One region of the Pseudomonas sp. 31-12 genome, then DNA from elsewhere that is predicted to be linked to it. Evidence: predicted binding sites of a transcription regulator. Region 1 holds the regulator's gene; the other holds the start of a gene.

Region 1 (3,483 bases):
ATTGCCGGTGGCTTACCTGACCGATGGCCCGCGTATTCCAGATGATTTGCATCTGCCGCGTCGTCATCAGTTGGTCAGTCGCGCCGTAAGCGTGCAAATGCAGGAAGAACCCAGCGAAGAAGCCATGGCTGACATGTTCGCTGATATTTACCACAGCCCGACCAGGCAGGTTGGCTGAGGTACTAATGAACAGTTTTTGTACCTACATCGATGGTCTGCCATGCATTGTTCAGTTGATGAACGCGCAGCCAGTAATGTGGCCTCCGTCTATGCAAGACAAGGTAAAGAAATAACATGGGCAGCATGCATCCCGTACAGGTGATCGCGGTGACCGGCGGCAAAGGTGGCGTCGGGAAGACTAACGTGTCAGTGAACTTGTCCCTGGCTCTAGCTGAGCTCGGCCGGCGCGTCATGCTGCTGGACGCCGATCTGGGGCTGGCGAACGTCGACGTCCTGCTAGGGCTGACACCCAAACGTACCCTGGCCGACGTGATCGAAGGCCGCTGTGAGCTGCGCGACGTTCTGTTGCAAGGCCCCGGCGGTATCCGCATCGTCCCGGCCGCGTCCGGCACACAGAGCATGGTTCATTTGAGCCCGGCCCAACACGCCGGCCTGATCCAGGCCTTCAGCGATATCGGCGACAACCTCGACGTCTTGGTGATCGACACCGCTGCGGGTATTGGTGACTCGGTAGTCAGTTTCGTTCGCGCAGCGCAGGAAGTCTTGCTGGTGGTCTGCGACGAGCCGACCTCGATCACGGATGCCTACGCGCTGATCAAACTGCTGAACCGCGATTACGGCATGAACCGTTTCCGCGTCCTGGCCAATATGGCCCAGAGCCCGCAGGAAGGTCGCAACCTGTTCGCCAAGTTGACCAAGGTCACGGACCGCTTCCTCGACGTCGCCCTACAATACGTTGGCGCGGTGCCTTACGACGAAAGCGTGCGCAAGGCTGTGCAGAAGCAGCGCGCCGTCTACGAAGCCTTCCCGCGTTCCAAGTGCGCCCTGGCGTTCAAGGCAATCGCGCAGAAGGTCGACACCTGGCCGTTACCTGCCAACCCGCGTGGGCACCTGGAGTTTTTCGTCGAGCGCCTCGTGCAACAGACCGCAGGACCCGTCCTATGACAGCCAGTGGCTACAACCTCTACAAGAAGTCGGCACGTGACGCGCAGTACGAGCTGATCGAGCGTTACGCGCCACTGGTCAAACGCATTGCTTACCACTTGCTGGCCCGTCTGCCGGCCAGTGTTCAGGTTGAAGACCTGATCCAGGCCGGGATGATCGGCCTGCTTGAAGTATCGACCAAATATGACGCCAGCAAAGGCGCGAGTTTCGAGACGTACGCGGGCATTCGAATCCGTGGCGCGATGCTCGATGAAGTACGCAAGGGGGACTGGGCGCCACGTTCGGTCCACCGCAATACCCGGATGGTCAGCGACGCAATTCGCTCGATTGAAGCTAAAACCGGTCGTGACGCTAAAGATCATGAGGTTGCGGCCGAACTCCAATTGAGTCTCGATGATTATTACGGGATTTTGAACGACACCCTGGGCAGCCGGTTATTCAGTTTCGACGATCTGTTGCAGGACGGCGAACACGAAGGGCTGCACGAGGATGGCGCGAGTGCACATCTGGAGCCGTCACGCGATCTGGAAGATGAACGCTTCCAGGCAGCGCTGGCGGACGCGATTGCCAATTTGCCGGAGCGTGAGCGACTGGTGTTGGCGCTGTACTACGACGAAGAGCTGAACCTCAAGGAAATCGGTGAGGTCCTGGGGGTCAGCGAATCGCGGGTCAGCCAGTTACATAGCCAGTGCGCGGCCCGTTTGCGGGGGCGTTTGGGGGAGTGGCGAGCGCGCTGAAGGCAGTGTGGGGACACTGCGAACGAGACCGGTGGAGTGTTGAACTGCATCGGTCGCGATCTGTTGTGCTCCAGACAGTCATCGAGTGCATTGCCGGATTGATTGAAATGGCGTGTCCAGGTGCTGGGCGCGTTTAAGACTGCTTGGAGGTCGAATTGGACAAGAACATGAAAATCCTCATCGTTGATGACTTCTCAACGATGCGGCGGATCATAAAAAACCTGTTGCGTGACCTTGGGTTCACCAACACGGTCGAGGCTGACGATGGCATCACTGCGATCCCGGTCCTCAACAGCGGCAGCATCGACTTTCTGGTAACGGACTGGAACATGCCTGGCATGACCGGCATCGATCTGCTGCGCCACGTGCGCGCGGATGAAAAGCTCAAGCACCTGCCAGTGCTGATGGTCACCGCTGAAGCCAAGCGCGAGCAGATCATCGAAGCGGCCCAGGCCGGTGTTAACGGCTATGTGGTCAAACCCTTCACGGCCCAGGCGTTGAAAGACAAAATCGAAAAGATTTTCGAACGCATCGGTTGAGCACTGCGTCACCGGGGGAGCTATGGACAATAACGAATCTTCACAGGGCGATTTTGAATCGACCCTGAAAAAACACGCGGTCGAATTGGTCAACAGCCTTGAAAAGGGCAGGTTCGGCGACGCGGTGCAACTGATCCATGAGCTCAATCAGACCCGTGACCGCGGCCTGTATCAGGAAGTGGGCAAGCTCACTCGCGAGCTGCATAGCGCGATCGTCAATTTCCAGATTGACCCGAACATGCCGCAAGCCGAGGAAGTGTCGCAGATCACGGACGCCACCGAGCGCCTGGGGTATGTGGTCAAGCTGACCGAGGCCGCCGCCAACCGCACCATGGACCTGGTGGAAAACGCCACGCCGCTGATCAACAGCCTGAGCGAAGAAGCCCAGTCGTTGAGCACGGATTGGGGTCGGTTCATGCGTCGCGAAGTCGGGGCTGAAGAGTTCCGCGAGCTGGCCCGGCGGGTCGACGGTTTCCTGACGCGCAGCAGCGAGGACAATCGCACGGTGTCGAGCAACCTTAACGACATTCTGCTGGCCCAGGATTACCAGGACCTCACCGGTCAAGTGATCAAGCGCGTGACCCAGTTGGTCACCGAAGTTGAAAGCAACCTGCTCAAACTCGTGCTCATGGCCAGTCAGGTAGACCGCTTTGCGGGTATCGAACATGACCGTGATGCGATGCTCGCTGAAAAAGATCCGCAAAAACATCTCTCTCAGGGTGAAGGTCCGCAGATTCATGCCGATAAAAGAGAAGACGTTGTGTCCGGTCAGGACGATGTGGACGATTTGTTATCCAGCCTAGGATTTTAGAGTTTTAGCATTTTAGGTTTTTTAGGTTTTTAGACCTCAGGAGCACCCCCTTAATGAGCTTCGGCGCCGATGAAGAGATCCTTCAGGATTTCCTGGTTGAGGCCGGCGAGATTCTAGAGCAACTGTCCGAACAGCTGGTCGAGCTGGAAAGCCGACCGGATGATGCGGATTTGCTCAATGCAATTTTTCGCGGTTTTCACACTGTAAAAGGGGGCGCCGGCTTCCTCCAGCTCAACGAGCTGGTGGAGTGCTGTCACATCGCCGAGAACGT
Region 2 (3,483 bases), 3.3 Mb from region 1:
CGACCGGCTTCACCGGCACGGGCCGCTTCGATTGCCGCGTTGAGCGCCAGCAGGTTGGTTTGTTCGGCGATGCCACGAATCACTTCGAGCACCTTGCCGATACGCCCGCTGTCGGTTTCCAGTTGGCGGATGACCGTGGCGGTATTGGCGATTTCGCCGCGCATTTGGGTGATGGTGTGAATGGTGCCCTGCATGACTTTTTCACCGTGCTGGGCGGACTGGTCGGCATCGTCGGCGGCGCGTGCCGCATCGGCGGCGTGACGGGCGACTTCCTGTGCGGTGGCCGACATTTCGTTCATCGCCGTGGCCACCTGATCGGTACGGTTGAACTGCTCGTTAGTGCCGCTGGCCATGAGGCTGGCGATCGAATTCAGTTCACCGCTGGCGCTGTCCAGGTCCTTGGCGCTGCGCTGCAACCGGCTGAAGGTTTCGGCGAGGAAATCACGCAAGGTGTTGGCCGCGACCGCCAATTTGCCAAGCTCATCCTGACGGGTGCTGGCCACGCGGTCAGCAAACTTGCCCTGGCTGAGTTGCGCGACGTATTCGATCAGTTTGCGAATCGGTTCGACCAGGTTGCGGTTGACCAGCCACAGGCTCAACAGCCCGATCAACAGACTCGAGACGAGCATCACAATGAGCCCCAGCAACACGGTGCGATCGGCTTCGGCGCTGATCTGCTTCGATTGCTCGGTCCCCTGCTTGCGCAATTCGCTGACCAGCTCGGTCATCTGTTCGCTGGCCGCACGGTCCACACCTTTAACCGCAGCGTCGCCTGCCGTTGGGTCGGCGCCGGCCGCCACGTAGGCATCACGGCCCTTCTGATAGGCAGCGCCCAGCAGACGGTGTTCATCACGCAGGCGTTCGATGCGGGTTTTCAGTTGCGGCTCGATACCTTTTTGCCCGGCCAGCTCACCGAGAATGCCCTGCACATCGCGCTGACGGTCTTCGAACTGCTTCCAGTATTTGTCCAGGTCGGCCGGTTGCTTGCCACGCAGCAGGACGTTTTTCCATTCCTGAACCTGCACCTTGAATTGCAGGTTGGCTTCATCGATCAACTGCGAGGTGCGCAACGGGCCTTCGATCAGGTTTGCGTAGTTCTGGACGCCGCTGGACAGAAAGTGAAAGCAGGCCAGCGCGATCAGCAACATCGCCAACAGACTGCCGCTCAGCAACGCGAGGATTTGTGCTCTCAGGGATTTTTGCAGCATCGAGTGATACTCATGACAGGGGTAATACACGCAGCAAGCGCGGCGTGAAAGGTGTCCGGACTTCCCTGTCTGCGACGTCGGCGGCTGGCCGAGGGCGCGCAACTTAACCTAAGCGTGATCGGCGTGCCAGAGCGGTTCTTGAATCCATTCCGACCATCGGCAACGCAATCGTTTGCGGTCACTTTATCGTCACAAAAACGTCATCCACAGTTGCGATGATGCGGCTCAAGTGAACCTGTAAAACCCGCGACAGGCGCCTCCCCTTGCGAGCCCTCATGAACCACAGCATCGACCAAAGCCATCGCGACCCGGACCTGTTCGGCCTGCTCTACGGTTTCAGTTTTCGCCCCGGCGAGCGTGGTCGGGAGATTGATTCGGCCAAGGCGTTGCAATGCCTGCAACAGCCGGACGAGAGTGACGAGTTTCTGTGGCTGCACCTGAACCTCGCGCATGCCGCGTGCGAGCGCTGGATGAAAAGCCATCTGGAGTTGCCGGACGAGTTTTTCGAAGCCTTGCACGAAGGTTCTCGGTCCACGCGCATCGAGCATGTGGATTCGGCGTTGCTGGCGGTGGTCAACGACGTGGTGTTCAACCTCAGCAGCATGGTGTCGTCCGATGTATCGACGCTGTGGGTGTGTGCCCGCAGTCGGCTGATCATCAGCGCGCGCCTGCAACCGCTGCACTCGGTGGACAAGCTGCGGTCCTCGGTGAAGGCCGGCGAGTGCTTTCGTTCACCGCTGGAATTGCTCGTGCATCTGCTGCGTGATCAGGGTGAAGTGCTGACCCAGATCGTGCGCAAGACCAGCCTGAGTGTCGATCACATCGAAGATGAGTTGCTGTCTTCACGGCTGTCGACCAACCGTGCCGAACTGGGTGCCAATCGCCGAGTGCTGGTGCGCCTGCAACGGTTGTTGGCGCTGGAGCCGGGTTCGTTGTTGCGATTGCTCAACCGGCCGCCGCAATGGTTGCAAAAGGAGGACGTGAAGGAGCTGCGCAAGTCCACCGAGGAGTTTGCGCTGATCATTAACGACCTCACGGCGCTGGGTGAACGGATCAAGCTGTTGCAGGAAGAGATCGCGGCCAACCTCAACGAGCAGAGCAACCGCACGCTGTTTACTCTGACCGTGGTCACGGTGCTGGCGCTGCCGATCAACATCATTGCCGGTTTCTTTGGGATGAACGTGGGTGGCGTGCCGCTGGCGGGGGACCCGGAGGGGTTCTGGATTCTGGTGGCGCTGGTCGCGACGTTTACCGTGATTGCGGGGCGCTGGGCGTTTCGCAAGCGCCAGGATTATTGAGCACGACTGAAGGCCTGCGCGAATCCCTGTGGCGAGGGGGTTTACCCCCGTTCGGCTGCGCAGCAGTCGTAAAACCTGCTGGCACGGGATAACTGGACGAATGCAGGGGGGCCGCTTCGCGACCCAACGGGGGCAAGCCCCCTCGCCACAGGGTATTGCGTAGCCCCCCCCCCGAACATTGGCGGTGAATTCTGATTAATGGATCAGCAAAACCCCCAAACCCTGATCCAAGGCAGTTTCTCTGTAACATTTGGCAACGATCATGACGAACACTCCTTCCTTCCTCAGGATTGTCCGTCATGGCTACGCCTTCCTACACCGCTCAAACGCAGGCTCCCGCCCGTAGCGCCAGACCGCAACTCGATAAAAAGCCCAGCCTGTTCACCCTCGTGGTGTTTTTCGGGGTGCTGGCCAGCGGGTTGTTGTTTACCGCCTACAGCCTGATACACGACATGAACGAACTCGGCACGGTGGTCACCACCTGGACGCCGTTTCTGCTGTTGGGCGTCGCACTGCTGATCGCCCTGGGCTTTGAGTTCGTCAACGGTTTCCACGACACCGCCAACGCCGTGGCCACGGTGATTTACACCAACTCGATGCCGCCGAACTTCGCCGTGGCCTGGTCCGGGTTCTTCAACTTCCTCGGCGTGCTGCTGTCGAGTGGTGCGGTGGCGTTTGGCATCATCGCCCTGCTGCCGGTGGAGCTGATTTTGCAGGTCGGTTCCTCCGCCGGTTTCGCAATGATCTTTGCCCTGTTGATCGCCGCAATCCTGTGGAACCTCGGCACCTGGTGGCTGGGCTTGCCGGCCTCGTCGTCGCACACCCTGATCGGCTCGATCATCGGCGTCGGCGTGGCCAATGCCCTGATGCACGGCCATGACGGCACCAGCGGCGTGGACTGGGCGCAAGCGACCAAGATCGGTTACGCGTTGCTGTTGTCGCCACTGGTCGGCTTCGGCTTTGCCGCGTTGTTGCTG

The links. The regulator FliA, encoded in region 1, starts transcription of late flagellar genes. The targets are predictions, from matches to a motif close to CTAAAGTTTNNNNNNNNNNNGCCGNTAA.
Region 2: DJ564_RS25020 (methyl-accepting chemotaxis protein) is a predicted target of FliA. The motif match lies at 1,324-1,351, and genes of this name have one in related genera.

What each region holds. Positions count from the first base shown of each region.
Region 1 covers NZ_CP029482.1:2,009,715-2,013,197, forward strand. Annotated here, with positions in the region: gene flhF (flagellar biosynthesis protein FlhF) at 1-178, shown strand, start outside; gene fleN (flagellar synthesis regulator FleN) at 295-1,125, shown strand; gene fliA (RNA polymerase sigma factor FliA) at 1,122-1,862, shown strand; gene DJ564_RS09300 (chemotaxis response regulator CheY) at 2,030-2,401, shown strand; gene DJ564_RS09305 (protein phosphatase CheZ) at 2,424-3,212, shown strand; gene DJ564_RS09310 (chemotaxis protein CheA) at 3,266-3,483, shown strand, end outside.
Region 2 covers NZ_CP029482.1:5,299,821-5,303,303, forward strand. Annotated here, with positions in the region: gene DJ564_RS25020 (methyl-accepting chemotaxis protein) at 1-1,208, opposite strand, end outside; gene DJ564_RS25025 (transporter) at 1,484-2,506, shown strand; gene DJ564_RS25030 (inorganic phosphate transporter) at 2,806-3,483, shown strand, end outside.